Regions from separate parts of the Pseudoalteromonas sp. D15MCD-2 genome, predicted to be linked through region 2. Evidence: predicted binding sites of a transcription regulator. Region 2 holds the regulator's gene; the other holds the start of a gene.
What was found. The regulator FliA, encoded in region 2, starts transcription of late flagellar genes. The targets are predictions, from matches to a motif close to CTAAAGNTNNNNNNNNNNNNGCCGATA.

Region 1: a site for FliA is predicted at 3,728-3,754, ahead of pomA (flagellar motor protein PomA). Genes of this name have one in related genera too.

The regions. Positions count from the first base shown of each region.
Region 1 is NZ_JBCFQE010000001.1:2,856,472-2,874,179, forward strand. It holds gene AADY36_RS13170 (DNA topoisomerase III) at 1-1,297, opposite strand, end outside; gene AADY36_RS13175 (hypothetical protein) at 1,364-1,840, opposite strand; gene AADY36_RS13180 (flagellar motor protein MotB) at 1,970-2,893, opposite strand; gene pomA (flagellar motor protein PomA) at 2,897-3,664, opposite strand; gene xseB (exodeoxyribonuclease VII small subunit) at 3,937-4,179, shown strand; gene ispA ((2E,6E)-farnesyl diphosphate synthase) at 4,184-5,071, shown strand; gene dxs (1-deoxy-D-xylulose-5-phosphate synthase) at 5,161-7,023, shown strand; gene AADY36_RS13205 (two-component regulator propeller domain-containing protein) at 7,084-10,170, opposite strand; gene AADY36_RS13210 (phosphatidylglycerophosphatase A family protein) at 10,204-10,689, opposite strand; gene thiL (thiamine-phosphate kinase) at 10,686-11,660, opposite strand; gene nusB (transcription antitermination factor NusB) at 11,705-12,115, opposite strand; gene ribH (6,7-dimethyl-8-ribityllumazine synthase) at 12,131-12,595, opposite strand; gene ribBA (bifunctional 3,4-dihydroxy-2-butanone-4-phosphate synthase/GTP cyclohydrolase II) at 12,701-13,816, opposite strand; gene AADY36_RS13235 (riboflavin synthase) at 13,859-14,512, opposite strand; gene ribD (bifunctional diaminohydroxyphosphoribosylaminopyrimidine deaminase/5-amino-6-(5-phosphoribosylamino)uracil reductase RibD) at 14,517-15,656, opposite strand; gene nrdR (transcriptional regulator NrdR) at 15,659-16,108, opposite strand; gene glyA (serine hydroxymethyltransferase) at 16,217-17,473, opposite strand.
Region 2 is NZ_JBCFQE010000001.1:2,626,687-2,641,122, reverse strand. It holds gene flhB (flagellar biosynthesis protein FlhB) at 1-241, shown strand, start outside; gene flhA (flagellar biosynthesis protein FlhA) at 313-2,424, shown strand; gene flhF (flagellar biosynthesis protein FlhF) at 2,445-3,956, shown strand; gene AADY36_RS12100 (MinD/ParA family ATP-binding protein) at 3,949-4,809, shown strand; gene AADY36_RS12095 (RNA polymerase sigma factor FliA) at 4,836-5,546, shown strand; gene cheY (chemotaxis response regulator CheY) at 5,587-5,970, shown strand; gene AADY36_RS12085 (protein phosphatase CheZ) at 5,988-6,755, shown strand; gene AADY36_RS12080 (chemotaxis protein CheA) at 6,771-9,074, shown strand; gene AADY36_RS12075 (protein-glutamate methylesterase/protein-glutamine glutaminase) at 9,137-10,300, shown strand; gene AADY36_RS12070 (flagellar motor protein) at 10,293-11,057, shown strand; gene AADY36_RS12065 (flagellar motor protein MotB) at 11,064-12,023, shown strand; gene AADY36_RS12060 (ParA family protein) at 12,035-12,805, shown strand; gene AADY36_RS12055 (chemotaxis protein CheW) at 12,808-13,566, shown strand; gene AADY36_RS12050 (chemotaxis protein CheW) at 13,588-14,085, shown strand; gene AADY36_RS12045 (DUF2802 domain-containing protein) at 14,101-14,436, shown strand, end outside.

The DNA.
Region 1 (17,708 bases), 230 kb from region 2:
CCGCAATTTCAACCGTTACTTTAGTTTCGTTAAATATATAGTCTGGATAAAACTGAATTAAATAATGACGGCAGATCAACCGATAGATTTTTTGTTCATCACTATTTAATGATGCTGAGCGAAGCTGTTTTTCGGTAGGAACAATAGCGTGGTGAGCTGCAACCTTGCTGTCATTAAAACATTTACTCCGCTTATTGGTATCAGCTTGCTTGCAAGCTTCACTTACTTGACCTTCATTATTAGTGATGGCGGCAATAATACTCGCTGCATCTTTATGATGCTCTTTTGGTAAATAGCGGTTATCTGAACGAGGGTACGTAATTAACTTATGACGCTCATACAAGCTTTGACAGGTATCTAGCACCTTTTGTGCTGGCATTGAAAACGCCTTTGCCGCATCAATTTGTAAAGCCGACAAGTTATAAGGCAGTGGCGCTTGTTGCTTTTTTTGCTTTTGTTCAAGCTCAACTACTTTCGCTGGCTGATTAGTTATGCGTGACACAACATTTTCAGCAAGCCCTCTATGTAATACCCGCCCTTCTTCATCTTGATAAGGTTCACATGCTTTACTTGGCTGCCACTTTGCAGAAAATACTTGCTGCTGCTGAGTTTCAAGATGAGCTAATACTTCATAAAAAGGTTTCGCTACAAAGTTAGCTATTTCATTATCACGATTTACAACTAGACCTAAAATAGGAGTTTGAACACGCCCAACAGATAACACATTACCAAACCCAGCTTTTTGCCCAGCAAGCGTATAAGCGCGAGTTAAATTCATGCCAAATAGCCAATCGGCACGTGAGCGAGCTAAAGCAGATACACTCAATGGAATAAAATCGCGATTCGATTTTAAATTATTCAGCGCTTTTTTAACTGCACCTAAGTTTAAGTCGCTGATCAAGAGTCGTTGAATTTGCTGTTTTTTAACTTGGCTAAGTTTAACCTGTTCGATCACTTCATCAACCAATAGCTGGCCTTCCCTATCAGGGTCGCCGGCATGAACAATTATATTTGCCTGCTTGATTAGCTTTTTTAATACAGTGAGTTGTTTACGTGTTTTTGATTTAGGCTTTAATTGCCACTGTTCAGGCACGATAGGTAAATGCTCAAACCGCCACTTTTTAAAACTTGCATCGTAGTCATCGGGTTCTGCTTGTTCAAGCAAATGACCAATACACCATGAGACACAATCACCATTACCTAGCTCTATATAGCCATCATGCTTTTTTTGTGGTTTTGGCAGTGCATCTGCAATGGCTCGCGCCAAGGATGGTTTTTCGGCAATGTAAAGTTTCATAACGCAACACTAAATACTGTTTTTATAAACAGTAGTCTAGCACAGGATTTTTAACGAAGAAACGCCTTATGCTTGCTGGCTTCGTCGAGTAAAGAGGTAGATAAGCGGTAGGTAACATACGACCACAGTACCAATATTGATTAGCGGTAGCAGGGTCTTGTACATGTAGGTGCTGTAAGACAAATCCCAAAGGTGGCGGTCAACTAAACGGAACAACTGTAGAATGGGCGCCATTATCACAACCAACTGCCCTAAAACACTTTGCCATAAGTAGACTTTATCTTTAATACCCAAGTAAGCAATGATTGCCATCCAAGCAATATCATTAAAAGCCCAGACTACATAGCGCCAGATATAGATATCATCAAACTCTCTTAAAGCAGAATAAATAAGAGTTCCATAAAGGAAAAAAGCAGCAGTAATGATAGAGAAATAAAAAGCGGGCCAATCTTTACGAAGGTAAAAAATAATAATAGCCGGGCTCAAAATGAACACCCAGCTATTGCTTAATATAACTCTAATTTCTACAAACCAATCAGGCAAAATGCAGTGCCTTAATCAGTTTTATCATCATCACCGCCATCACCATTGCCTGGCATATAGCTATATTTATCAACTTTTTTCATTTTTATACTCCATTACATGTGTTAATGAAGTTTCACTTTAATTGATTTATTGCCTTACATCAATAGGGTCAGACTCGTGTGCTTTACCTTGCATAATAGAGATTTCAACACGGCGATTACGCTTGCGATCTTCATCGGTCACATTCGGTACAAGAGGCCTTGTTTCTGCGTGACCTACCACCATCATACGAGATTTATCAAAACCGGGCGCTTTTTCCATTTCACTGGCAACTGCCACCGCACGTTTTGATGATAAATCCCAATTATTAGTATAAAGTTCATTCGATACTTGGAAGTCATCAGTGTGACCTGACACGGTTATTTCACCCGGCACATCTTTTAACAGCGTAGCAATATCACGAATAATAGGTTTAAATTTTGGCTGTAAAAAAGCACTACCTGATGGGAATGAGCCATTCTCACGGATACGAATAATAATTTGCTGGCCTAATGACTCGAGCTCAATCGCACCATCCATAATTTGCTGTTCTAGTTGCTGAGCAATTTTCTTCACAAGTTCATTTGTTTGTTCTTGATCAGCTGCTGAAATTGACTGTTCTAAAGCTTGTTGCTGAGCCGTACTTTGCGATTCACCACCTCGTTTATTACCGCGCTGTTCTTGTCGACCACCGGCAGAGCTTTCGTCGCCAGCCTGAAACTCAAGCATTTGTTGCGTCATTTCTACGGTTTGTTGTTGAATCGTTTCAATAGGTGTGGGTTCAGGTTTACCCGGAGTGAACTCCATGGCAATGACCGAGGTTCCCTTTGGAATATCTTTTACTTCAATTTTATTTTGTACACCGAAAGCAAACTTCATGGAGCCGGCAATTTGCTTAAACTTCAGTACGTCCATTTCTGAGAAAGCAAGCAAGAGTACAAAGAAGCACATTAATAATGACATTAAATCTGCGAAGGTTCCCATCCAGGCGGGTAAACCCGGTGGTGGACATTTGCACTCTTGATCTGACATGCCCTACTCCTCGGTATCAACTTTACGTTTTGATTCAGCTAAGTAGTTTTTCAAGATACCTTCAATTACTTTCGGGTTTTGACCATCTTGAATACCTAGTACCGCGTCGAGAATTAAACGTTGATTAAGCGCTTCCTCGTCTTTACGTAGCTCTAGTTTTACCTGAATTGGAATAGCAACAACGTTTGCTAAGAACGCACCATAGAGAGTAGTTAAAAGTGCAACCGCCATTGCAGGGCCGATTGCTTTTGGGTCATCCATGTTTGATAACATAGCAACCAAACCGATTAGCGTACCGATCATACCCATCGCAGGGGCAATATCGGCAAGTGATTTAAATAAACCAGCCCCTAGTTCATGACGGTTAGCTGTAAGAGAAATATCTTTTTGTAGGGTGGCACGAACAACATCAGCATCATGACCATCCACTAACATATCGACCCCTTTGCGCATAAAACCGTTGGGGATTTCGGCTTCTTCTAATGCTAAGAAACCACCTTTACGTGCTGAATCAGCTAATTCTACTGCTTTTTCAATTAATTCTTCTGGAGATTCGATTTTGAACATAAAGGCTTTTGCAGCGACTTTACCTATGCCCAAAAATTGCCCCATAGTGAAATTCGATAATACGATAAAAATCGAACCACCAAATACAATGACCACCGAAGGCGTGTTGTAAAACATTGCAACTTGGCCGTCACTACTTAACACCATCGACATAGCAATTAAGCCTATGGCACCAAGAATACCTATTATGGTTGCTAAATCCACATACCCCTCCAGAGGAACAATTACACGACACCCTCAGGTATCAAATTTTTATTATTAACTGCTTATCGGCAAGCAGTTGAAATACTTAAATCATTAAATGAATTAATTTTATTTTAATGTAAGATTTTTAAGCTACAAGTTTAAGCTGTATCTAAAACCGTAAAAATAGCATATTGAAAATGGATTATGCGTAAAAAAACACATCATTCTTTGACCTAGTTTAGCATTCCACCTAAAATTGGCCTCACTTTCTAACAGCTATCGAGGCCACAATGGCAACAAAGAAACCAGAAAACTTAAGCTTTGAAGAAGCGCTGGATGAATTATCTCAAATTGTTGCACAAATGGAGCAAGGTGAATTGTCACTAGAACAATCGCTAAAACAATTTGAACGCGGCATTGCACTGGCGAATGCTTCGTCTGGTAAGTTACAGCAAGCCGAACAAAAGGTTGCCATTTTAATGGGTAACGATAGCCAAGCTCCTCTTAGCAATTTTGATTCAAACTTGGACTAATTAAGTGCAATTAAAAGAACAACTACAACGCGCTCGTGAAGACGTTGAAGCACATTTAAATCGCTATTTCGAACTACCACTTAATACCGAAAAAACCATCAAAGAAGCCACCCATTACGGTGTTTTAAATGGTGGTAAGCGCTTACGTCCATACCTTGTATACGCAACGGGTCGAATGATGGGCGCAGACAAGACCGATCTTGATATTCTTGCTGCCGCTATTGAGTGTATTCATAGCTACTCTTTAGTCCATGATGACTTACCTGCCATGGATGATGATGACTTAAGACGTGGCCGCCCTACCTGTCATATTGTTTATGGCGAAGCGCAAGCCATACTCGCGGGCGATGCATTACAAACGCTGGCATTTGATTTAATTGCCAACCATCAATTTGCCGTTCCTGCGAGCCAGCAAGTAAAAATGATTGCCTCATTAAGCAAAGCCTCAGGTATTGAAGGTATGGTAGGTGGGCAAGCACTGGATATTGAAGCGACCGATAAAGAAATTACCGTTGCGCAGTTAGAGCGCATTCATCAGCTAAAAACGGGCGCCTTGCTTAATTGTGCTATTACACTCGGTGCATTGAGTGCAAAAAGCTGTGATGAACATACTCTCGCGCAATTAAACCTATTTGGCCAAGCAATAGGGCTAGCTTTTCAGGTACAAGACGATATCCTTGATGTAGAAGCTGATACTGAAACATTAGGTAAGCCACAAGGCTCAGATATTGCGGCTAATAAAGCAACTTACCCTGCTTTATTAGGTATGGCTGGTGCAAAGCAAAAAGCACAAGATTTACTAGCTCAAGCTCATCAAGCTCTTGAGGCAATTGATTACGACACCAGCGAACTGGCGAGCCTTGCTAGCTATATCGTTGAACGTAATTATTAATGCCTAAAAAAGAAAGACAAAATAACTAAAAAATCAGAGCAGCAATGGGCTATAATGCACTCTGGTTAGCGAAGGATGTATAAAAAATCATGACACTTGATAGTAGCAAGTATCCATTATTAAGTTTGGTTGACGAACCAGCACAGCTGCGTGATTTAGCGCAAGACAAGTTACCTGCGTTTAGTAAAGAGTTACGCGAATACCTACTTAATTCAGTTTCGCAAAGTAGTGGTCATCTAGCATCAGGTTTAGGCACTGTTGAACTAACCGTTGCGCTGCATTATGTTTATAACACTCCTGAAGATCGTTTAGTATGGGATGTGGGTCATCAAGCATATCCGCACAAAATCTTAACGGGTCGTCGTGACCAAATGCATACTATTCGTCAAAAAGACGGTTTGCACCCTTTCCCATACCGTGAAGAAAGCCCTTACGATACATTTAGTGTTGGCCATTCGAGCACCTCTATTTCAGCAGCCTTAGGCATGGCCATTGCTGCCGAAAAAGAAGGTAAAGATCGTAAAACAGTTGCTGTTATTGGCGATGGTGCGATCACTGCTGGTATGGCATTTGAAGCGATGAACCACATGGGTGATGTTAACCCTAACGTGTTAATTATCTTAAACGATAATGAAATGTCGATTTCAGAAAACGTAGGTGCACTAAACAATCACTTTGCCCGTATTTTATCTGGCAGCTTCTACACCAATATTCGTGAAGGCAGTAAAAAGCTTCTTTCTGGTTTACCGCCAGTGAAAGAACTTGCCAGCCGAATGGAAGAACATTTAAAAGGTATGGTCATTCCGGGCACTTTCTTTGAAGAGTTAGGCCTAAACTACATCGGCCCAATTGATGGCCACGATGTTAATATGATGGTTGATACCTTACGTAATATGCGCAACCTTAAAGGCCCGCAATTACTACATATTAAAACGCAAAAAGGTAAAGGTTATAAGCCTGCTGAAGCAGATCCAATTGGCTACCACGGCGTACCAAAATTTGATCCGAGCATGTCGAAATTACCAAAATCAAAACCGGGCGCTGCCACATTCTCAAATGTGTTCGGTGACTGGTTATGCGATATGGCAGCTCAAGACGACAAGCTAATGGCAATTACCCCTGCCATGCGTGAAGGCTCAGGCATGGTACGTTTTTCTAAAGAGTACCCAGCGCAATACTTTGATGTAGCAATTGCTGAGCAACATGCTGTAACGCTTGCAGCTGGTCTTGCTTGTGATGGGTTGAAGCCTGTTGTTGCTATTTATTCAAGCTTTTTACAACGTGCGTACGACCAACTTATCCACGATGTAGCATTACAAAACTTACCTGTTCTATTTGCTATTGACCGTGCCGGTATTGTTGGTGCTGATGGTGAAACTCACCAAGGCGCCTATGACTTAAGCTTTATGCGCTGTATTCCTAACATGATTATCATGGCGCCTAGCGACACTAACGAGTGCCGCCAAATGCTTTACACTGGCTACCAATGCAATCAACCTGTTGCTGTTCGTTACCCACGTGGTAGTGCCGGTAATTGTGAGGTTGAATCAACCATGAGTGCAATTGAAATTGGTAAAGCGCGTAATATCAAACAAGGTAATAAAGTGGCCATATTGTCGTTTGGTACGCTGCTAGAGAACGCCAAGGTAGCTGCAGAAGAGCTTAACGCAACAGTGATTGATATGCGCTTTATTAAGCCTCTTGATACTGACGCTATCAGTGAATTACTCGGCAGTCATGATGTCATTGTTACCCTAGAAGACAACGCCATTGCAGGCGGTGCGGGTTCTGCTGTAAATGAATACTTAGCTGCAATCAAAGCGGATGTGACTATCTTAAATTTAGGTATTCCAGATGAGTTCATTAAGCATGGTACGCAAGATGAAATGCACGCCGAAATGGGCCTAGATGCAAGTGGTATCTTAACTAGCATCAAAGAGTTCATGGCTTAAGCCAAACAGCATTCACAAAAAAGGAGCCTTAAGGCTCCTTTTTTAATACCAATAGAAACGCTAACGCATCCAAATTTTAATATCGGCTAAGCCATTAGCTTGAAGTGCACTAAGCTGCTGATCAACATTGTGGCTCTGCTCGAATTCAAAGGCATCTAATTGCTCGTCAAAGGTAATGTTTGCTACACCATCACCACCGCGCTTTTTAACTTGATGCAATGCAATATCAGCAAGGTTAACTGAGGTTTCCCAACCAATAACTTGGCCACCTAATAAAGGTAAAGGATAGAAAGACCAGCCAACCGACGCAGTAATCGTGGTCGATTCTCCATTCGGTAATCTAAATGGGTTTGCTGCAATTGCTTCACATAAATCGGCCACATAATTGTCTATTGCTGTGCGTTTGAAATCACGTAGTAAGAGTAAAAACTCATCGCCACTCCAGCGTGCAACATAGTCAGAACCTTGAGTACGACTATTCAATAAAGTCGCCATTTGCTGTAAGCAGCTATCGCCGGCAAGCGGGCCATATGCATCATTAATGCGACTGAAGTTATCAAAGTTAATTATCAATAGCACGAGCGACTTACCCTGCGCTTGCAATGATTGCGAGTTACGCTGGAAGTGTTCGATATCTTTAGGGAGCTGATCAAACAAGAAGCGGCGGCTACGTAGGCCTGTAAGCTCATCTGAGTGACTAACTAACTTAAGCTGTGAGTTCACTTGGTTAAGTTTATCGTTAGCTTCTCGAAGCTCTACGGTACGTTCTGTTACTAAGCTTTCAAGGGCTAATTGCTTACGTTTCTCTTGCGCTCTAAATACCCAAAATACAAGGTAGAACAGTAAAATAAAGCTACTAGTGATCAAGAGTCTAAAATAAATAGTCTCATCAAAACGGCGCGGCACTACAAAGCTGTACTCAGTACGACGTGCTTTTTGCCAATCTTCACCACGGCGTTTTGCTTCAAGTTGGAATAAAAACGAACCCGGCGGTAAGTTGGTATAGATTGCCTCACGACGAGTATTGGCATAACGCCAGTCACTGTCTAAGCCACTTAAACGGTAACGGAACTCAATACTTGAAGGAGCATAATAATCAATCGCAGTGTATTTTAACGTTACATCGCGTTCATCAATTTGCAGCTCTGGTTTATTACCTAAAGTTGCGGTACTTAAATGACGAAGCGGCGTGATCAAGCTTTCAATGCGAGGCTTAAGAGCTTGAACACCAAAAAGCTCAACGCTCTTTGGTATTTCTACCACACCTTGTAGGCTTGGGTACCAAATAGAGTTACCGGTATCTGCTACAGCGTCATGACCCAGACCAGCACAACACTGACTTGCTTTACCATCAAGTTGACGGTCGAACGATGAGATCACTTGTTCTACTTTTAAGCTCTCGATATCAGTACCAAACTGCTCTACTGGCATGCGGTATACACCTTTCATGGTACTAACCCAGATACGTTTTAATTGCTTATCGTAAACAAGACTAAAAATAGAGCCATACGGCAGACCATCTGTCGCATCTAACTGACGCCACTGACCTTTGGTACTGCGATAAAATAAACCATCGTTAAGTGAGCCAATTAATATCCCCACCCCTTCAATATTCAAAATACTAGTAACGTAGGCACTTTCTAAGCTGGTTTGGTCGCCAATTTTTTCAATCCCGCGGTCGGTAAAGTAATAAGCCCCTTTACTGGTGCCAATTAAGCCAAAGTTTTGCTCATCCAGAACATAGGTAATAAATTTACTGCTTAAGAATGCATTGTATGCAAAGGGTGTTAAACCACCGTAGCTTAAGCGGTACATACCACGGCCAGTACCGAGCCAAAAACCGCCTTTGCTAGAACGGCTAATTGCGAATACTGGGTTATCGCGCAGCGCTCGCCCCGGTACCGTATACAAGTTTTGATTTTCGTAATAAAACACACCGCGGCCTGTTGCGATGTACAAACGATCACCATCAAATTGTAAGTCGTGCACTGCAGCTAGACCAAACTGGTTACTCGGAATTTGATTTACAAAATTCTTGTTGTAATCAAAGTAGCCAACACCGCTGCGGTTAGCCACCCATAGTTTGCCATCAGGTGCTTGGCTAATCGCCATCACCGCTTCGGTCATATTTGAGATAGCTGAGTGACGTTCAATACGTCCTTCGTGAGCAAGCCATAAGCCTTCACTGAAACTTGCCAGCCAAATATTATTTTGATTGTCACGGAAAATATCGGCAAACCAAATGCTTTGATCGAGCTGGCTTGGCTCAACCCATTGCCAATCCCCTGAATTATCACGAAATAACAGTCGGCCATAGGTCGAAATCCAAAGCGCCCCATCTGAGTCGCTCATAAACTTATAAACGGCAGAGTTACTGGCATTTGGCAGTGGGAATGGGCGCAGCTCGTCATCTAAATCAAGAAAGTAAGCACCCAGCTCTGAAGCTAGGTATAAGTTCCCTTCAAGCCAAGCCATATCATGAATAATGGTTTGTGCTAAACGCTCAGGTAATGAAACTTTGGCAGTCAGCTCTAATCGTAACTTTGCAAAGTCAGAAGAGGTATTGGTTAAACGCAATAAATGACGCTCATTGACCAGCCAAATGCCTTCTGGCGACAACGCCATTTGGCTCACTGAACCAACAATTTGCGTAATTGCTGTGGCATTAGATACAGGTACAATTAACGCTGAGTTTTGATTGAGTGTGACTTGATTTCGAGCAACGTAATAAAGGCCATTCGCTGCAATCCATATACTGCCTTTGGAGTCTTCAAGAATATCGCGAACCGGACCTTTGACGTTAAAGGTTTGCGACATCATGGTTTTAGGATCAAGTGTTACCAAGCCATTTTTGGTACCAACCCAAAGTAACCCAGTACTATCGACTAATAGCTTATTAATACCATTACTTGGTAGGAAATCGCTGTTTTGCGTATTGAAGTTAGTGAAGGTGTTACCATCAAAGCGGCTTAAGCCAAACTGAGTACCTAGCCACATATAACCTTGCTCATCTTGAGCAATGCTTTTTAAAGATTGCGATGGCAAGCCATTTTGGATGTTCCACTGTTTGACGACATAGTCAGTAATAGATGCAAACGCAGACGTGCTGCAAAGCATCAACAAACAGACAACTAGAAATCGCATCATATACTTGCCACCAAGTAACACTTAACTCATCGTTTAAAAAGGCAAATAGCCTGCTTTAAACAAGGCTTGAACACAAATTAATGAAAATATACCTGCTAAAATATCATCAGCCATGATGCCCAAGCCACCGTGTAAACGTCTATCTAGAATTCGGATAGGGCCTGGTTTAGCGATATCAAAAAAGCGGAACAATAAAAAACCAACCAACAGTGACTGCCAACTCAGTGCAGCACCAATCATGGTGATATAATAACCAGCAACTTCATCCCAAACAATGGCTGGATGATCATGTACCCCTAAGTCATCTGCTGTTTTACCACATGCCCAAATACCAAATACACTGATCACGATGGCAAACACAATCTGTAACCACAGTGGAAAGTACATAGTAGTAAAAATAAATGGCAAGGCAGCAAAGGTACCAAAGGTGCCAGGTGCTTTAGGGGCAAGGCCTAAGCCAAAACCCAAACCAAAAAATTGGTGTGGGCGTTTTAAATTGAATAATCGGTTACTGCTCAAACCGGCTCCTTCGTAAAGTGCTGAAAGCCCTTACCTTGATAATTAAATTGCTCACCATCAAGTAATAGCTCAATCTCACCTTCGCCACTTTTAATTTGACCTACACAACTTGCTTCAACACCATATTGGCGTAGCTTCATATCAACCATGCTTTTATTGCTTTCTGGCACAGTAAACAGCAGCTCGTAGTCGTCACCGTAATTTAAGATATAGTCAAATTGCTCTGCTCGTGGAATCGACGAGTTTAATGCATCAGAAACAGGCACTTTATCAACATTGATCACCGCACTAACTTGCGATAGCGCTAAAATATGGCCCAAGTCAGCTAATAAGCCATCGGAAATATCAATTGCTGCAGAGGCAGCGCCTCGCAGAACCTGACCAGCTGCAACACGTGGAGTCGGATAATCAAAGCGATTATTTAAATAGCTTAAGTGTTCAGGGGCGATATCGAGGCCTTGTTTACGGGCTTCAATGGCTACACCAGCATCTCCTAATGGACCTGTTACATAAATCCAATCGCCAACTTTAGCACCGCTACGGCGCAGTGCTTTGCCTTCAGGCACGATGCCTTTAGCACAAATCGTAATAGTTAAAGGGCCTTGAGTGGTATCACCACCAATGATTTGCACATTGAAGTACTCTGCAATTTCATGCATGCCTTCAGTGAACTCTTCAAGCCACTCGATATTTGCTTCAGGCAACGTAAGGCCTACCGAAATCCACGTAGGTTCAGCGCCCATTGCCGCAAGGTCACTTAAGTTAACAGCTAAAGCTCGATGCCCAAGGGCACGCGCAGAGATGTCATCAAAAAAGTGTACGCCCGCAACTAAGGTGTCTGTTGTTACCGCCAATTGACAGTTTTCAGGCACAGTTACTAAGGCACAATCGTCACCAATACCTAGGTTCACATCACGGCGAATAATGCCACGCCCCTTAAAGTAACGATTGATTAGTTCAAATTCCTTCATACACAAAAAAGCCGGCCCAAGCCGGCTCTCCTTTACGGGGTTACTTACTTACGCAGTTCTTTCACTGCTTTATCAAGTACACCGTTGACAAACTTATGGCTGTCTTCAGCACCAAACATCTTAGCAAGCTCAATGCCTTCATTGATTGCCACTTTGTAAGGTACGTCTTCACGGAATTTCAGCTCATAGCCAGACAGACGTAAAATTGCTTTTTCGACCATGTCTAACTCATCAGCTGGGCGTGCTAAATGTGGTGCAACGATTTCATCTAATTGCTTACAGTTAACAACAACACCGCGTGCTAGGTCTTTGAAATATTCGACGTCGATCTTAGTCACATCATTTTCAATTAACATTTGCTGTTCAATATCAGCAATTGGGTTACCGCTTAACTGCCAAGAGTATACGGCTTGAAGTGCTAAGATACGTGCTTTACGTCTTGCTGCTGGTTTCACAGAGATTCCTTAAACTTAAATTTTGTCTAACACATTAACCATTTCAAGCGCACCTAAAGCAGCTTCGCCGCCTTTGTTACCCATTTTGGTACCTGCGCGCTCAATTGCTTGCTCAATGCTTTCAGTGGTTAATACGCCAAATGCAACCGGGATATCATACTCAAGAGATACTTGCGCAAGACCTTTGTTTGATTCGCCAGCGACTAAATCAAAGTGTGGTGTACCACCTCTGATCACTACGCCTAGAGCGATGATTGCATCGTGTTCTTTCTTTGCTGCAACGCGTTTCGCTGCTAAAGGTAATTCAACGGCACCTGGTACGTAAACAACTGTAATGTCGTCTTCAGATACGCCACCTGTGCGCTTAAGCTCATCAACAGCACCTGCTAATAGGCTGCTACCAATAAAGTCATTAAAGCGAGAAATGACAATGGCAAATTTTTTGCCCGGTGCGTATTTGTTACCTTCAATAATTTTCATTTAATAACCCTAAAAAATAAGTTTAAGCGGTTGCGATTGCGCAAAAATTACGGCGCATAATACCACAAAAATATAAAAGTAGCCTAGTAAATCTGTTTTCCCTAATTAAGAGCTAGGCTCAACGTAGTCAACCACTTCTAAGTGGAAACCAGATAACGCATGGTACTTCTTAGGACGGCTCATTAAGCGCATCTTTTCAATACCTAAATCAGCCAAAATCTGCGAGCCCACACCCACAGTACGCGATGTACCTTGGAATTTACGATGACTCACATTTTCGCCAGCATCTTCAGCGGCAAAGGCTTTAACGGTTGCTTCTAGGTCTTCAGTTGATTCTTGTTTACCCAAGATAACCAGCACACCGTTGTGCTCAGCGATATAAGCCATCGCATCTGATAAGCCCCAGCTACGATCAGCACTTCTATCTGATAATAGAATATCGTTAAAGGTACTTTGTAAGTGAACACGTACTAACGTTGGCTCGTCTTTCGATACTTCACCTTTTTGTAAAACATAGTGAAGCTGACCATCAATGGTGTCTTTGTAGGTCACTAAATCAAACTCACCGTGATCTGTTGGCAGTTTACATTTAGCAACGCGCTCAATGGTGGTTTCGTTTAGGTTTCGGTATTCGATTAAATCTGCAATGGTGCCAATCTTTAAGTCATGCTCTTTAGCAAATACTTCAAGATCAGGGCGACGCGCCATGGTGCCATCTGGGTTTAAGATTTCAACAATCACAGATGACGCCTCAAGACCCGCTAAACGCGCTAAATCACAACCTGCTTCAGTATGACCTGCACGTGTTAACACGCCACCAGGCTGCGCCATAATTGGGAAAATATGCCCTGGCTGTACGATATCGCTCGGCACGGCACCTTTAGCGATTGCGGCTTGAACGGTACGTGCACGGTCGGCCGCTGAAATACCTGTAGTTACACCTTTCGCCGCTTCAATCGACATAGTGAAGTTAGTTGAAAAAGCTGCACCGTTATTTTTCACCATCAGTGGTAATTCTAACTGCTGACAACGCTCTTGTGTCATTGTTAAACAAATTAAACCACGGCCATGTGTTGCCATAAAGTTGATAGCATCAGCACTAATGTGCTCTGCTGCGATGATTAAATCGCCTTCATTTTCTCGGTCTTCATCGTCCATTAAAATAACCATTTTACCGGCTTTAATGTCATCGATAATTTCTTGCGCGCTGTGTAAATTCATAATGTGCCCATGAGAGTATGATTAATAGTGACGTATCTTTGCTTATTTAATAAAGCCAGCTTGTGCTAGCAAGCTCATTGATATGTCTGAACGGGAAGGTTGTTCAGCCCCTTTAATTAGGCGCTCTAAATAGCGAGCAATCTGGTCAACTTCTAAGTTCACCTGAGTCCCCACCTGAAATTCTGCAATCGTTGTTTGCTCTGCAGTATGCGGAACAATCGTCAGCTTAAAGCGATTTTGCTCAACCTCGTTGACGGTTAGGCTAATGCCATCAATACACACAGAACCTTTGTACGGAATGTACTTCATTAAATCATTGTCTGTGCTTAACCAGTACTCGGTTGCACGAGCATTGGGACTAATACTTTCGACAGTCGCAATACCATCAACATGCCCTGACACTAAGTGCCCTCCTAAGCGAGAAACCGGTTGCATGGCTTTTTCGAGGTTAACTGTTTGACCTTTTTTATAATGTGCAAACCCAGTTAAGCTAATTGTTTCGTTTGATAAGTCAGCACTAAAACCATCGCTATGTTTAGCGACAACCGTTAAACACACACCATTGGTGGCAATACTGTCACCGAGCTTGACGTCTTTCATATCCAAATTAGCGCTTTGAATACGAATAGCTAGATCACCTTGCTTTTGTGTTAGTTCAACAATTTTACCTGTTGCTTCAATAATTCCAGTAAACATAGTGCTACTCTTTATTTTCAATGTCTGTGGCTTGCTTTGCTTTTATCGCTGTTAAGCGAATATCGTCGCCAATCACCACTGTATCAGTAAAGTTCAGTTCAGTGATATCATTCATCATGGTGACTTCTGCAAAGTTTAGTAAGCTTTTGCCCATATCACCTATTAACTTAGGGGCAATATAAACAATGTATTCGTCAATTAAATCTTGCTCTGCGAACACCCCAGCAAGGGTTGCCCCCGCTTCGAGCCAAATATGATTAAATTGTAGTTCAGCAAGACGCTTTAAAACCGCCGATAAATCAACTTTATTGTTAATTGCTGGTACTACTTCGTGTTTAACAAAGTGAGGCCATTTGGTGTGATTATCAAGCGAAGTGGTAAAAATTATCACCGGGCTCTCGATGCTGAATAACGCAAGCTCAGGCGTTAACCTGTTTTGTGAGTCAATAATGATTCGGGTTGGTTGGCGCAAAGGCAAAGAGGTTGGCATGGTAAATGGCAACTCATCAACACGAACATTAAGTTTGGCATTATCAGTAATAACGGTGTCTGCACCGGTTAAGATAGCACAGCTTTGCGCACGAAATGCTTGCACATCTTGGCGCGCCTTAGGGCCTGTTATCCATTTACTTTGGCCGTTATTTAGCGCAGTTTTACCATCTAAACTACATGCCATTTTACAAGTCACATATGGCAATCCAGTTTCCATACGCTTTAAAAAGCCTTTATTTAAATCGCGCGCTTGTTGTTCAAGTAAACCTGATGCAACGCTAATACCGGCGTCAGCTAAAATTTGTAGGCCGCGACCACTCACCGCAGGGTTTGGGTCAACCATAGCGGCAATCACCTTGCTAACACCCGCGGCTTTTAAACCTTCGGCACAAGGTGGAGTTCGTCCATAATGACTACATGGCTCTAAAGTCACATATGCAGTGGCGCCTTTCGCGTTGTCGCCAGCTACAGCCAAGGCATTCACTTCAGCATGGCCCTGCCCTGCTAATTGATGAAACCCTTCACCGACTATTTCGCCATCTTTAACCAAAACACAGCCAACATTCGGGTTTGGCGTCGTAGTAAAACGACCTAGTTTAGCAAGCTCAATGGCACGCTCCATATAAGCCGTATCAAGCTCTGTAAACGACATGATTAATCACCTAAACGAGCGATTTCTTCACCAAACTCGCGAATATCTTCAAATGAACGATAAACCGATGCAAAGCGCACATAGGCTACTTTGTCGAGTTTCTTTAGTGACTCCATGATGCATTCGCCAATTAAATGGCTAGAGATTTCACGCTCACCCGTAGCACGAAGTTGAGATTTAATGATGTTAACGACTTCGTCGACCTGCTCAGTGCTCACTGGGCGTTTCTCTAAAGCGCGATGCAAGCCATTCAGTAACTTGTCTTCATTGAATGGTTCACGGCTACCGTCTTGCTTGATGACTCTTGGCATCACAAGTTCAGCGCCCTCAAAGGTGGTAAAGCGCTCATGGCATTCGTTACATTCACGTCGACGTCTCACTTGGTGACCACCGCCAACTAGTCGAGAATCAATTACTTTAGTATCTTTTGCGGTGCAAAAAGGGCAATGCATAGGGTTCAACTTCCGTTTATAAAAAACAAAAAAAGGCCGCTTAGTAAGCGGCCTTTATAATAGCAAAAAACAACGCTATTGTTATCTTAATTACGGTTTAACTAGTAATTAAGCGTAAACTGGTAATTTTTTACAGATAGCTTTAACTTTCTCTTTTACTTCTGCTTGTACAGACTCATCGTTGATGTTGTCTAGTACGTCACAGATCCAGCCAGCAAGCTCTTTTGACTCAGCTTCTTTGAAACCACGGCGAGTAATAGCCGGAGAACCAATACGAAGACCAGACGTTACAAACGGTGAACGAGGGTCGTTTGGTACTGAGTTTTTGTTTACAGTGATGTTTGCGTTACCTAGTGCAGCGTCAGCATCTTTACCTGTGATATCTTTATCGATTAGGTCAAGAAGGAATAAGTGGTTGTCTGTTTTACCAGAAACAACTTTATAGCCACGCTCTTGCAGTACTTCAACCATTGCTTGTGCGTTCTTAACAACTTGTGCTTGGTACGCTTTGAATTCTGGTTGTAATGCTTCTTTGAAAGCAACCGCTTTAGCAGCGATGATGTGACATAAAGGACCACCTTGACCGCCAGGGAAAACAGCGCTGTTTAGCTTTTTGTAGATCTCTTCATCACCACATGCAGAAACGATTAGACCGCCACGAGGACCTGCTAATGTTTTGTGAGTTGTTGTTGTAACAACGTGTGCGTGAGGGATTGGGCTTGGGTATACACCAGCCGCGATAAGACCAGCAACGTGAGCCATATCTACGAATAAGTATGCACCTACTTTATCAGCGATTTCACGGAATTTAGCCCAGTCAACAACGCCTGAGTATGCAGAGAAACCAGCGATGATCATTTTTGGCTTGTGCTCTAATGCAAGTGCTTCAACTTGAGCATAATCAATTTCGCCTGTTTCGTCGTTTAGGCCGTATTGAATTGCATTGTACGTTTTACCAGAAAAGTTAACGTGTGAGCCGTGAGTTAAGTGACCACCATGAGCTAAGCTCATACCTAGTACTGTATCGTGCGGCTGAAGAAGAGCTTGGAAAACAGCTGCGTTTGCTTGTGAACCCGCATGTGGTTGAACGTTAGCGTAATCTGTGCCGAATAATTCGTTTGCACGGTCAATTGCTAATTGCTCAACAACGTCAACATGCTCACAACCGCCATAGTAACGTTTGCCTGGGTAACCTTCAGCATATTTGTTGGTAAGCTGAGAACCCTGCGCTTCAAGTACGCGTGGGCTACAGTAGTTTTCAGACGCGATCAGTTCGATGTGCTCTTCTTGACGAGCCGTCTCTTTATTGATGGCTGCAAATAACTCTGGATCGAAATCCGAAATATTCATGCTACGTTCTAACATGGGGTCTCCTAAGGCAACGTGTATGGTGTTTTTTAAAGGCTGTATTGTACGCTTAAAACGCACTTTTGCCTATCTTGTAAAGATGAACATATTTAAACAGGGATTGAATTTATTTCACAGTGTTTTAATAATGATATTTTTTTATTGATACATAACAAAAATTTATAAATTTAAAATATTTCATAGATATTTAAAATGTTACTTAAACAAAAATCGCTCTGTTAAATTGCGTTTT
Region 2 (14,436 bases):
TGCTATGCAAATTCGTAAAGTGGGTAAGGGTAATGACGTGCCAATTGTTGAGTCACCGATGCTTACACGTGCGCTGTATCACACCACCGATGTGGGCAATCAAATACCTGATCAGCTATTCACAGCCGTTGCGCAAGTGCTAGCTTATGTCTTCCAGTTAAAGCGCTTCCAAAAAGGGCGTGGAAAACGTCCTGTTCCACTTAATAAAAAGCTCCCAATACCCGATGCTTACAAATATTAGTAAGTAGTTATATAACTTGGAATAGTTATTGCAAATTCCGTGTAGTGTCAATATTTTGAAATTGTTGAATTATGGAATTTAAAGCGGTATTACAACAACTTAACAGAGATAAAAAAGAATATGCGAAGGGTATCGGCACGCCGTTAATGGTACTTGCTGCGCTGGGCATGGTGATTTTACCCCTGCCGCCATTTCTTTTAGATATTCTATTTTCGTTTAATATCGCGTTAGCACTGGTGGTGTTACTAGTTACTGTTTACACCATGAAACCACTTGAATTTGGTATGTTCCCTGCGGTTCTACTAATTGCAACCATCATGCGCTTAGCACTGAATGTCGCCAGTACCCGTGTGGTATTGCTAGAAGGTCATAACGGTGGAGATGCCGCTGGTAAAGTTATCGAGGCCTTTGGCTCGGTGGTTATCGGCGGTAACTATGCTGTTGGTTTAGTGGTCTTCCTGATTTTAATCATTATTAACTTTGTGGTTATCACCAAAGGTGCTGGCCGAATTTCTGAAGTATCAGCTCGCTTTACTCTTGATGCAATGCCAGGTAAACAAATGGCGATTGATGCTGACTTAAACGCCGGTTTCATTAGTGCAGAGCAAGCTCGTGAACGTCGTGAAGAAGTCACCCGCGAAGCCGATTTCTATGGTTCAATGGATGGTGCGAGTAAGTTCGTAAAAGGCGATGCGATAGCGGGTATCGTTATTCTAGTGATTAACATCGTTGGTGGTTTATTTGTTGGTATGATCCAACATGATTTATCGTTCAGCCGTGCGATGGAAGTGTACACCTTGCTAACCATTGGTGATGGTCTAGTTGCACAGCTACCTTCACTATTACTGTCTATCGGTACCGCAATCGTTGTTACCCGTCAAAATGAATCGCACAACATGGGCGACCAAGTTAAGACACAGCTAGGTAACGAAAAATCACTTTATATCGCATCAGGTATTTTAATCATCATGGGTATTGTGCCGGGTATGCCGCACATCGCATTTTTAAGCTTAGGTGCATTACTAGGTTACCTTGCTTATTTCACACAGCAACAAAAAGCCAAAGCAGAAGCCGAAAAAGCAGAGCAAGAGGCAAATGGTGGTGCACCAGGTACAGGTGTTGCCAATAAACAAGAACAAAAAGAGCTGGGTTGGGATGACGTTCAGCAAGTTGATGTTATTGGCTTAGAAGTAGGGTATCGATTGATTCCACTTGTTGACCAATCTCAAGGTGGTGAACTGTTAAATCGTATTAAAGGTGTGCGTAAAAAACTGTCTCAGGAGCTTGGCTTCTTAGTACCTCCTGTGCACATTCGCGATAACTTAGAGCTCGACCCGAATGCTTACAGAATCACTATGATGGGTGTTTCAAGCGGTGAGGGTGAGCTTAAGCATGGTGATGAGTTAGCGATTAATCCAGGCCAAGTATTTGGTCCAATCAAAGGGGTTGCCACTACAGATCCAGCATTCGGATTAGATGCGGTGTGGATCAAACCTGATCAAAAAGATGAAGCACAATCACTTGGCTATACCGTCGTTGATTCTGCAACTGTGGTTGCAACTCATATTAGCCAGTTACTTACTAACAGTGCTGCTTTACTACTTGGTCATGAAGAAGTACAAAACTTATTAGATATGTTAGCGAAGAGTCATCCACGTCTTGTTGAAGGACTGGTTCCTGACGTATTACCACTTACTACTATCGTAAAAGTGCTACAAAACTTACTCAATGAAGGAGTGGCAATTCGCGATATGCGCTCGATTGTTCAAACCCTTGTTGAGTATGGCCCACGTAGCCAAGACCCAGATGTACTAACGGCTGCAGTGCGAATTTCACTGCGCAGACTAATCGTTCAAGACGCTGTTGGTATGTCTTCTGAGATCCCTGTCATAACCTTGGCGCCTGAGTTGGAACAGATGTTGCATCAGTCACTTCAGAATGCAGGTGACGAAGGTGCCGGAATAGAGCCAAGCCTTGCAGAGCGACTTCAACAATCATTGAATGAAGCGCATCAAAACCAAGAAATGGCCGGTGAACCTTCGATACTGTTAACGTCAGGAATGTTAAGAACTGTGTTATCTCGCTTCGTTAAGTACACCATCCCAGGTTTAAGGGTGATGTCTTACCAAGAGGTACCAGACGAAAGACAGATTAAGATTGTCAGCTCAGTAGGCCAACAATAGGATAGTAAAGGGGTTGAACCATGAAAATTAAACGTTTTTTTGCTAAAGATATGCGCACAGCACTGAAAGAAGTGAAAGATGAACTAGGTGTTGATGCGGTTATTATGTCGAACAAAAAGCTTGCTAACGGCGTTGAAATCGTTGCAGCTGTTGATTACGACAAAGCAGCCCCGAAAGCCGAAGCTAAACCAGCAGTGGCACAATCAGCAGTGGCACAATCAGCAGTGGCACAATCAGCACCTGCTCCACAGCATAACTTTGTTAAACCTGAGCCAATGCGTGCTAAACCTGAGCCGCAAGCGAAAGTTGCTGATAGCCTACAAGCGTTACTTGAGCGTCAAGCCCCACGCCCTCGTTCGCCAGAGCTTGCGTCAATGTTTAGTCAATCTGGTATTGATACGAGTGAACACTATCAACCAAAAGAGCCAAGCTTTGAGCAGCAACAGCCTGAATATAAGCAAGCTCCTCGTTATCAACAGCAAGCAGCACCTCGTGTACAAACTCAAGCACATAGCTTAGGTTTTGATGACGACTTAGATTCTGGTTTTGATGATTTAGATTCACCAGCCGAGCACAAAAACTCAGCACCTGCGAATCAATCAGAAATGACGACCATGCGTGAAGAAATGAATGCGATTCGTCAATTACTTGAACACCAAGTATCTGGCTTAATGCAACAAGATATGGCACGCCGTGATCCGACTCGTGCATGTATGATTGACCGCTTAGCAGGTATGGGTATTGAACGTGATGTTGCAGAGCAAATGGCTTGTTTCATTCCTGACGACGTATCACGTCAACAAGCGTGGCAAGCACTTCTGCAAATGGTTGAAAACCAAATGCATACCACTAATAACGAAATTCTGCGTCAAGGCGGTGTATTTGCGTTAGTGGGTCCAACAGGCGTTGGTAAAACAACCACAGTTGCAAAATTAGCTGCACTGGGTGCACAAAAATATGGTGCTGATAAAGTGGCGTTGATCACCACTGATACCTACAGAATTGGTGCCTACGAACAATTGGCTACTTATGGTCGTATTATTGGCTGTGGTGTTAAGCAGGTAAAAGATGCGAATGAATTAGCTGAAGTGTTATACCATTTACGTAATAAGCGTCTAGTATTAATAGACACAGCGGGTATGAGCCAACGTGATTTACGTTTAACTGAGCAGTTAAATACCCTAATGCGTAATCAGCGTGTTGATATTCGTAGTTATTTAGTATTAAGTGCTACAGCACAGATAAATGTGTTGCAAGAAACCGTAAGACACTTTAAAAAGGTTCACCTAAGTGGCTGTATCTTCACTAAATTGGATGAATCTTTAAGTTTAGGTGAGATTATTAGCATAGCGATTCAAAATCGCCTGCCAATAGGGTATCTTACTAACGGTCAGCGCGTTCCTGAGGATATTCGCGTAGCGAATGCTGAAAAACTAGTGAAAAAAGCTGAACAATTGTATTTAAAACGAGCAAAAGCACAACATTCAAGACGTCAAGCAGTAGCGTCGAACACAGTAGGGATGTATGATTAACACAGTATTAGATCAAGCAAGCGGCCTGCGCAAAATGAATCAAAATAATAATAGTGGCGTTAAAGTTATCGCTGTTACTGGCGGTAAAGGTGGAGTGGGTAAAACCAACGTTTCACTCAATACCGCAATCGCATTAGGTCAGCAAGGAAATCGTGTATTAGTATTAGATGCCGATTTAGGTTTGGCAAACTGTGACGTAATGCTTGGCCTTCGTGTTGAACGTAATTTATCTCATGTTTTGTCAGGCGAGTGTGAGCTTGACGAAATTCTTGTTGAAGGCCCTGCGGGCATCAAAATTGTACCAGCGACGTCTGGTTCACAAAGTATGGTTGAATTAACGCCATCTGAGCATGCAGGCCTTATTCGCGCTTTTAGCGAGTTAAACACCGAATTTGATATATTAATTGTTGATACCGCCGCAGGTATTTCTGACATGGTATTAAGCTTTTCTCGTGCAGCCCAAGACGTTGTTGTGGTTGTATGCGATGAACCTACCTCAATTACTGATGCTTACGCACTTATTAAAGTGCTTAGCCGTGAGCATGGCGTATATAAATTTAAAATTGTTGCCAATATGGTGCGCAGTTTGCGTGAAGGGCAAGAATTATTTGCTAAACTTTCAAAAGTAACGGATCGTTTTTTAGATGTTTCAATGGAGTTGGTAGCAACCATTCCTTATGACGAGAACATGCGTAAATCTACGCGACGTCAAAAGGTGATTGTTGAATTATTCCCGAACTCACCGGCAGCGGTGGCGTTTAAAACATTAGCAACAAAAGCAGTTAAGTGGCCGATCCCTAATCAACCGTCTGGCCATTTAGAATTTTTTATTGAAAAACTAGTAAACGGCTAACTATGACAACATCGGTGAATAAAGCGATGGGATATCAATCAGCACAGAATTTAAATGCGATTGTCGAAAAACATGCCTCTTTAGTCAAAAAAGTGGCGTGCCATCTAATTGCTCGTTTACCTGCCAGTGTGCAACTCGATGATTTAATTCAATCAGGCATGATAGGCCTAATTGAAGCGTCAAAAAACTTTGATGCTAGCAAAGGTGCTAGTTTCGAAACCTTCGCTGGAATTCGTATTCGTGGTGCGATGTTAGACGAAATTCGTAGAGGTGACTGGGCGCCACGCTCAGTTCACCGAAATGCCCGCCTTGTGGCTGAAACCATTTCCGAATTAGAAAGCACGTTAAATCGTGAGCCCAAAGATACTGAAGTCGCTGAAAAACTTGATATTACGCTAGATGAGTACCATCATATTCTACATGATGTAAATTCGAGTAAAGTATTAGGTATTGAAGATTTAGGTGTAGATGAAGACGTCATCACACCAGTAGGTCAGGATTTAGGACTAGACAAACCGTTTAATAACGTTAAAAATGAGCGGTTTAACCAGTCTCTATTAACGGCTATCCAATCGTTACCAGAAAGAGATGCTCTCGTTTTGTCTTTGTACTACAACGACGAAATGAACTTAAAAGAAATAGGACACATACTCGATGTTAGCGAGTCGCGTGTGAGTCAAATACATGGTCAGGCGATGATTAAGCTCAAAGCAAAAATCAATGACTGGATTAATTAGTAGTAAGTAAATAAAGGTTCAAACCTCACCGGAGGATGTTTTGGATAAAAACATGAAAATTCTTGTTGTTGATGATTTTTCTACAATGAGACGTATCATTAAAAATCTATTAAGGGATTTAGGTTTTACCAATGTGCAGGAAGCTGACGACGGTTCAACAGCATTGCCAATGCTACAAAATCAAGAATTTGATTTTGTTGTAACAGATTGGAACATGCCTGGTATGCAAGGTATTGATTTGTTACGTGCAATTCGTGCTGATGATAGCCTTAAGCATATTCCTGTATTAATGGTGACAGCTGAAGCGAAAAAAGAACAAATTGTTGCTGCTGCTCAAGCAGGTGTTAATGGCTATATCGTTAAACCATTCACTGCTGCGACACTTAAAACCAAATTGGAAAAAGTGTTTGAACGTTTAGGTTAATCTAAGGGGAGAGGCTTATGTCAGCACTTGCTGCGCCTCAAATAAGTTTAGAGCAAGCTCGTCAACTTGTTGAGTATCTTGAAAATGGTGAACAAGAAAAAGCAGATAAGCTCATTCTTGACGCTGCATCAAAAGAACAATCAGAGTTGTTTGCTGAAGTCGGCAAATTGACGCGTCAGCTTCATGAAGCGTTAAAAAACTTTGACCTAGATACTCGTCTCACTGATTTAACTACCGACGCGATCCCAGACGCTAAGCAGCGCTTAAATTATGTTATGGAAATGACAGAAAGCGCCGCCAATAAAACCATGGATGCGGTTGAAGCAAGTTTACCAATAGCGCAACAACTTGCTGATGAAATTGCCGCAATCAAACCTACGTGGGATCGTTTAATGAACCGAGAAATTGAACTCGGTGAATTTAAATCGTTATGTCATAGCTTAGATAAGTTCATGAATAACTCGCATACCAAAACCGATGAGCTCCAAGGTTTGATGACTAATGTGCTGATGGCGCAGGATTATCAGGATTTAACCGGACAAGTTATTCGCCGTGTTATTGAGTTGGTGCGAGAGGTAGAAGACAGTTTAATTAATCTCTTAACTGTGTTTGGCAGTCAAGAAGATGGTCATCAACAACAAGAAAAACAGGCCATAGAAAAAGCACCTGCAACAAGTGACACACTAGCAGGTCCTGAAGGGCCAATTATTGATAAAGAGTCTCGCGATGATGTTGTCTCAGGACAAGATGAAGTCGATGATCTATTATCAAGTCTGGGCTTCTAAGAGGAGAGTAGCTGCATGAGCTTTGAAGTCGATGAAGATATATTACAGGATTTCCTTGTTGAAGCAGGAGAAATCTTAGAGCTTTTGTCAGAGCAATTAGTCGAGCTTGAAAACAACCCAGAAGACAAAGATCTATTAAACGCCATTTTTAGAGGCTTCCATACTGTTAAAGGTGGTGCAGGCTTCTTAAGTATGACTGAGCTTGTAGATGCGTGTCATGGTGCAGAGAATGTTTTCGATTTATTACGTCAAGGTGTACGCAGTGTAACACCAGAACTAATGGACGTAATTTTACAGGCTCTCGATACTATCAACGAAATGTTCGCTACGATTCAAAATCGCGAACAGCCAGAGCCTGCAGATCCAGCTCTATTAGAAGTCCTTCATAAATTAAGTCAGCCACCAACCGCAGAAGAGCTTGCAGGTGAAGACTTATCTGTAGCAGAGGATGTTGCAGTTGCACCTGAAGAACCCGCAGTTGAAGAGCCTGCTGTTGATACGCCTGAAGTCACAGCAGATACAGCAACAGACAATATCGATGAAGATGACCCGTTTGCGTTTGATATGTTATTTGATGGCGGCGGTCTTGCAGATAGCAGCGCTGAGCCTCAAAATATTGACGAAATCACCGAAGACGAATTTGAAAGCTTACTAGATGAACTGCATGGCAAAGGGCAAGGTCCAGCAGCGACTGCTCCTGAAGCAATTAGCAGTGATAGTGACGATATTACCGATGATGAATTTGACAGCTTATTAGACGAACTGCATGGCGTTGGTAACTTCGGTGAAGTAAAACAAGATACTTCTGCTCAGCCTGAAGCAGCAAAACCAGCACAGCCGGCTCCTCAAGCACCTGCAGCAGATACTTCAACCAATGACTCAGACGATGAAATTAGCGATGACGAGTTTGAAGCGCTGCTTGATGAATTACACGGTAAAGGTACTGCTCCTCAGTCTTTAGAAACGGCTGCGCCAGAAAAAGCGCCTGAACCACCAAAAGCAGAACCTGCAAAACCAGCACAGCCTGCAGCATCAAAACCGGCACCTGCGCCTAAACCTGCTGCCGCAGCGCCTAAACCTGCTCCAGCTCCTGCAAAAGCACCAGAAAAATCGCCTGCAGCCTCTGCTGCACCGAAAAAAGCGCCACCACCACAGGCAGAAACAACGGTACGTGTTGATACTAAACGTCTCGATGAAATCATGAACATGGTGGGTGAGCTGGTATTGGTCCGAAACCGCTTAGTGAGCCTTGCTAATAACAGCAATAGCGAGTCAATGGGCAAAGCCATCTCTAACCTAGATGTGGTAACCGCAGACTTGCAAGGCGCGGTTATGAAAACCCGCATGCAGCCAATTAAGAAAGTATTTGGCCGTTTCCCGCGGGTTGTTCGTGACTTAGCCCGTAGCTTGAAAAAAGATATTAACCTGCAGCTAGTTGGTGAAGAAACCGATTTAGATAAAAACCTTGTTGAAGCACTTGCTGATCCATTGGTGCACTTAGTGCGTAACTCTGTTGACCATGGTATTGAAATGCCAGATGTGCGTGAAGCCGCAGGTAAACCGCGTACAGGTACCGTAACGCTTTCGGCATCACAAGAAGGTGATCACATCCTACTAACCATTCGTGATGATGGTGCAGGTATGGATGCTGAGAAACTGAAAAAAATCGCAATTAGCAAAGGGGTGATCGATCACGACCAAGCAAGTCGCTTGTCGGATACCGAAGCGTACAACTTAATCTTTGCACCAGGTTTCTCAACCAAAGAAGAGATCTCTGACATCTCAGGACGTGGTGTGGGCATGGATGTTGTTAAAACTAAAATCACTCAGTTAAATGGCTCGGTTAATATTCAGTCTGAGCTGGGTGTAGGTACTGTACTTGAAATCAAGGTGCCATTAACACTTGCTATCTTACCGACCTTAATGGTTGTTGTGGGTGAGCAAACTTTTGCATTACCACTTGCTGGTGTTAGCGAAATTTTCCACCTTGATTTAACTAAAACTAACGTAGTTGATGGCCAACTGACAATTATTGTACGTGAAAAAGCGATCCCGCTTTTCTATTTACAACATTGGTTAGTAAAAGGCGCCAACCGCCAAGAGCGTAAAGCCGAAGGTCACGTGGTGATTGTACAAATAGGTACTAAGCAAGTGGGCTTTGTAGTTGACTCGTTAATTGGTCAAGAGGAAGTTGTTATTAAACCTTTGGATGCCTTATTGCAAGGTACACCAGGTATGGCAGGTGCGACAATTACTTCTGATGGTGGCATTGCATTGATCCTCGACGTACCTAGCATGCTTAAACACTACGTTGGCTAATAATAAATAATAAAGTGCAGCATTTAGCTGCACTTTGAATGATATAAAACAAGAGAGTGCCAATGGCAGTCAAAGTATTAGTTGTTGATGATTCAAGCTTTTTTCGCCGCCGTGTAAGCGAAATTTTAGAGCAAGACAGCAATATTCAAGTGATTGGTTTTGCCGTAAACGGTCGTGAAGCGGTCGATAAAGCCCGTGAATTAAAACCTGATGTAATTACTATGGATGTTGAAATGCCGGTTCTTGATGGCATTAGTGCCGTGAAAGAAATAATGGCAGCAACACCGACTCCTATTCTAATGTTCTCATCACTCACCCGTGATGGTGCAACAGCAACCCTAGATGCACTTGATGCTGGTGCCTTAGATTTTTTACCGAAAAAATTCGAAGATATTGCGCGCAACAATGAAGATGCAATCGCGCTTTTACAAAATAAAGTAAAAGAGATTGGTCGCCGTCGCCTTTCTCGTTTTGCGCGCCCAGCACCTATTTCGCGACCAACTCCGGCACCTGTACCACGGAGCAGTAGCAGTACAAGTGCTCGCAGCGGGATTGTTCAGCCTGATCGCAGCTTTAGCCGTCCAGCTCCTGCTAGCTCGCCTGCAGCCTCGTCATCGAGTACAAGTAACATTCGCGCTTCAGGCAAGCAATATCAGTTGGTTGCTATTGGTACATCAACCGGTGGACCTGTAGCGCTACAAACAATTTTAACTCAGCTGCCAGCTAACTTTCCGCATCCAATTTTGCTTATTCAGCATATGCCAGCTGCGTTTACACCTGCTTTTGCAGCCCGCCTCAATGGATTATGCAGAATCAATGTGAAAGAAGCGCAAAATGGTGACCGCTTAATGCCTGGTACCGCTTATTTAGCACCTGGTGGTCAACAAATGCTAATAGAAGGACGAGGCGGCTCTCGCACACTACGTGTGTTTGAAGACGACAGTCCGCGTATTACTTATAAACCGAGTGTTGATGTGACTTTTGCTAGTGCTGCAAAAACCTTTGGTGGTGATGTGCTAGCTGTCGTATTAACGGGCATGGGCGCTGATGGCCGTGATGGTGCGCGTATGCTTAAGCAAGTCGGTGCTACTATTTGGGCGCAAGATGAAAAAACCAGTGTGGTGTATGGTATGCCACAAGCTGTTGCAAATGCGGGGCTGGCGAGCGAGAGCTTAGCACTAACCGATGTTGCAGCTCGCCTAACACGTGAGACTGGTTGTGGATAAGCTATCTTTTCTTGGCTTAATTGTCGCGATAAGTGCAATCGCCTTTGGTTATGCATTAGAGGGCGGTGTTGTTTCTGCACTATTTAATGGTCCTGCGCTTATCATCGTACTCGGTGGTACGCTTGGGGCTGTGATGCTTCAAACCCCTGCAAGTGTTTTTACTAAAACACTAAAGATCAGTCATTGGGTGTTTTTTCCGCCATATCACGATATTGATGCAGCCATCGAACAAGTTAAGCGTTGGTCACACAAAGCACGCCAAGAAGGTTACTTAGCCCTTGAGTCTGAAGCGCTGTCGCATTCAGATCCTTATGCGGCAAAGGGGTTGAGTCTACTTGTTGACGGGATTGATGAGCAAAAGCTCAGAGATACCCTTGAAATTGATTTAATGCTTGAACGCGAGCGCTTACTCGAGGTAAGCCGGGTTTACGAAGCAATGGGTGGTTATAGCCCTACAATTGGTATTCTAGGTGCGGTACTCGGTTTGATTCAGGCCATGCAATTTATCACCGATCCTGAAAAACTGGGTGCCGGTGTCGCTACTGCGTTTATCGCTACTATTTATGGTGTTGGTTTAGCTAACTTATTATTCTTGCCTATGGCGAATAAACTTAAGCAGCAAGTTGAGCAAAAAATGCTTTATCATGAACTACTTGCTGAAGGTATTATTGCTATTTCGCAAGGTGAAAGCCCACTTAATATCGAACTAAAACTTGAGGCGTACCGTGTAGAGCGCCCAAGCTTAGTTGACGAGTAATTTATTATGATGCGCCGTCGTCTGCGTCATAACACGTCAAAAAACCAACATACTGAACGCTGGCTTGTCTCTTATGCCGATTACATGACCATCATGTTTGCTTTTTTTGTGGTCATGTATGCTATCGCAATTAGTAAAAATGAAGATTTTCAAATTCTCTCAGACTCACTGGAGCAGGTGTTCGAAAAATCAGCTCGTCAGCAACAACAGGTTGGCACTGGGGTTAACGGCACAGGCATATTAACTGACAGAGTCAGCCCTGAGAACGACATTCTATACGGTGAGAGCATCCGTAAAGATGAGCAAGGCCCTGAATTACTCGATGGGCAAAGCGAAACCAGCAATATTGAGAAAAAACATCTCGGCAAGCCACTCGACAGCTTACTTACTAAATTGCAGTCTGCGCTTATTGATGAAATTCGTGATGGTGAAGCGAGTTTAGAGCTTCACCAAGATTGGCTTATTATCGAATTAAGTTCAGGTATGCTGTTTTCATCGGGCAGTGCTGTTGCACAGCAGCGTGCCAAGCAAGTTGTTGGTTTAGTGAAAGATATTATCGCACCGGTTGATAACTACATTCGCGTGCGTGGTTATACCGATAACGAAGGTATTCGTAATGAGATGTTTCGCTCAAACTGGGAGCTATCTGTAGCGCGGGCTACATCCGTACTGGTTGAGCTTGAGAGTTTAGGCATTAACCCTGCACGTATGGCTATTGAAGGCTACGGGCAGTATTCGCCCTTCGCAAGTAATGACACTGAGCAAGGCCGCGCAGAAAACCGCAAAGTGGTTGTTGCATTGTCTAAATATGGCTTACCGCCAAAAGAGCCAGAAAATACTGAACAAGAGTCACAAAACCAACCCCAACAGACGACAGAAATTGAGTTGCCAAGCGATGATAACAGCATTAAAGTGATTCAATTACCACATGGTGGCATTAGGATTACTACGCGCAATGAACAATAATAAGGTGTGATGTGAAAGTTTGGACCGTAGCGAATCAAAAAGGTGGAGTAGGGAAAACAACAACAGCCGTTAGCCTTGCTGGTATTCTCGCTTTACAAGGAAAACGCGTGTTACTTATTGACACCGATCCGCATGCATCATTGACTTATTATTTTGGTATCGACTCAGAAGACTTAGAAGTTAGCGTGTATGATATCTTTGCGCGCGGCAATAACATGGCCAGTGAAGAAATTTTACAGGCTCTATGTCCATCAACACTTGAAAACCTTGATATCTTACCTGCGACTATGGCAATCGCGACGCTTGATAGAAGCATGGGCAATAAAAATGGCATGGGCTTAATACTTAAAAAAGCACTGGCCAAAATTAGCGACCATTATGATTATGCGATTATTGATTGCCCGCCTGTTTTAGGGGTTTTGATGGTTAATGCACTTGCTGCCAGTGAGCGAATTTTAGTGCCAGTACAAACAGAATTTTTGGCCTTAAAAGGGCTTGATCGTATGATGCGTACGATGGAGTTGATGCAAACATCGCAAGCAAAACAGTACCAATATACAATTATTCCTACAATGTACGATAAACGTACTAAAGCATCACTTGAAGCTTACAAGACTCTGCAGGATAATTACAAAGATAAAGTATGGTCAGGCGTGGTGCCTGTCGATACAAAGTTTAGAGATGCTAGTTTAGCACAGCAAGTGCCGATTCAATTTTGCCCGCGTTCGCGTGGCGTTTTTGCCTATCGTGCACTGCTTGATTACTTAGTTGCACAAGGTTAAAGATGAGTAAGCATTTATTTGCCAATGAAAAAGTGATGACCCAATATTTGGGCGCTTTGTTGTGTGAAGATGAGCCTACAGACCAAAATCTTGAGCCAGTCGCAAAGCTGCTGGAGCAGGTTAAAGAGCCTGAAACTAAGACAGAAGAAAAGCTGACAGACGTTCAGCCTACTCCAGAACCTGTTTTACCACCCCCTGAACCGACTAAAGAGCTTGAGAAAACCGAGAACCAAGCTAATATCAAAGATATAGTCGCAGAACCTAAAGCTGAACTGGTTGCAAAAACCTCGTCTGATCGTCAAGAAGACTATTTTGATGGTGAATTTCAGGCATTATTCTTTGAGGTTGCAGGGTTAACGCTTGCTGTACCGTTAAAAGCATTAGGGGGAATTCATCAGCTGGCAGAGGTTAACCAATTATTTGGTAAACCTAAATGGTTTAAAGGTGTAATGCTAAACCGTGAAGAAAAACTAAATGTTGTTGATACTGCAAGTTGGGTTATGCCAGAAAAGTATGATGAAAAATTAGAACAATCATTAGATTATCAGTATTTAATCACCTTAGGTGATAGCCAATGGGGATTATTGGCTGAAAAGCTCGTAAATAATATTACGCTTCGTAAAGAAGATGTAAAATGGCGAGCAAAATCAGGTAAGCGGCCTTGGCTTGCAGGTGTCATCAAAGAGAAAATGTGCGCCTTGATTGACGTTGAAAATTTAAATCAGTTGCTAGAGCAGGGCTTAGACAGCCGTGAGCAGTAACTATTTTTACGGAGTAATAGCATGAGTGAAGAAAGACTACTGTCAGCAAATAAAAACGCTGATAGCAACGATGAAGTGTTACAGTGGGTAACCTTTAAACTTGAAGAAGAAACGTACGGCATTAACGTAATGCAAGTACAAGAAGTACTTCGCTATACCGAAATTGCTCCTGTACCAGGTGCGCCTTCTTATGTATTAGGTATTATTAACCTACGTGGTAATGTTGTTACTGTTATCGACACTCGTGCACGTTTTGGCTTAATGGGTGCTGAGGTCACTGATAACTCTCGTATCGTTATCATTGAAGCTGAAAAGCAAGTGATTGGTATTTTAGTCGACAGTGTCGCAGAAGTGGTTTACCTACGTAGCTCTGAAATTGACAGTGCGCCAAATATTGGCACAGAAGAAAGTGCTAAGTTTATCCAAGGTGTATCTAACCGTGATGGTGAGTTACTGATCTTGGTTGATCTTAATAAATTATTAAATGACGATGAGTGGGACGAGCTAAGCGCACTATAAGCGTTTGGGAATTATATGCTGTTATACTCTTTGTTTGGTGCCTCAATCTTACTTGTATTAGTGTGTTTGGGGCTTATTTTTGTCAATAACAATAAGCAATCGGCGGCGATTCAAGCCAAGCAAAAACAGTTACAAGAAGCTCAACAGCAATTGAGTATTTTACGTAGCGAAGTGGCTGAGATGCGAGCCGGCATGCTGAGTATTGGCAAACGCGTTGTTGCTGTTGAAGAAAAAAGTAAAGAGCTTGAACAGCTACAAGATGCACAAAAATATGATGATCCGAATGCGAAAATTTATTCGCGAGCGGTTAAAATGGTTGAGCTAGGCGCTGATTTAGAAGAAATAATTCGT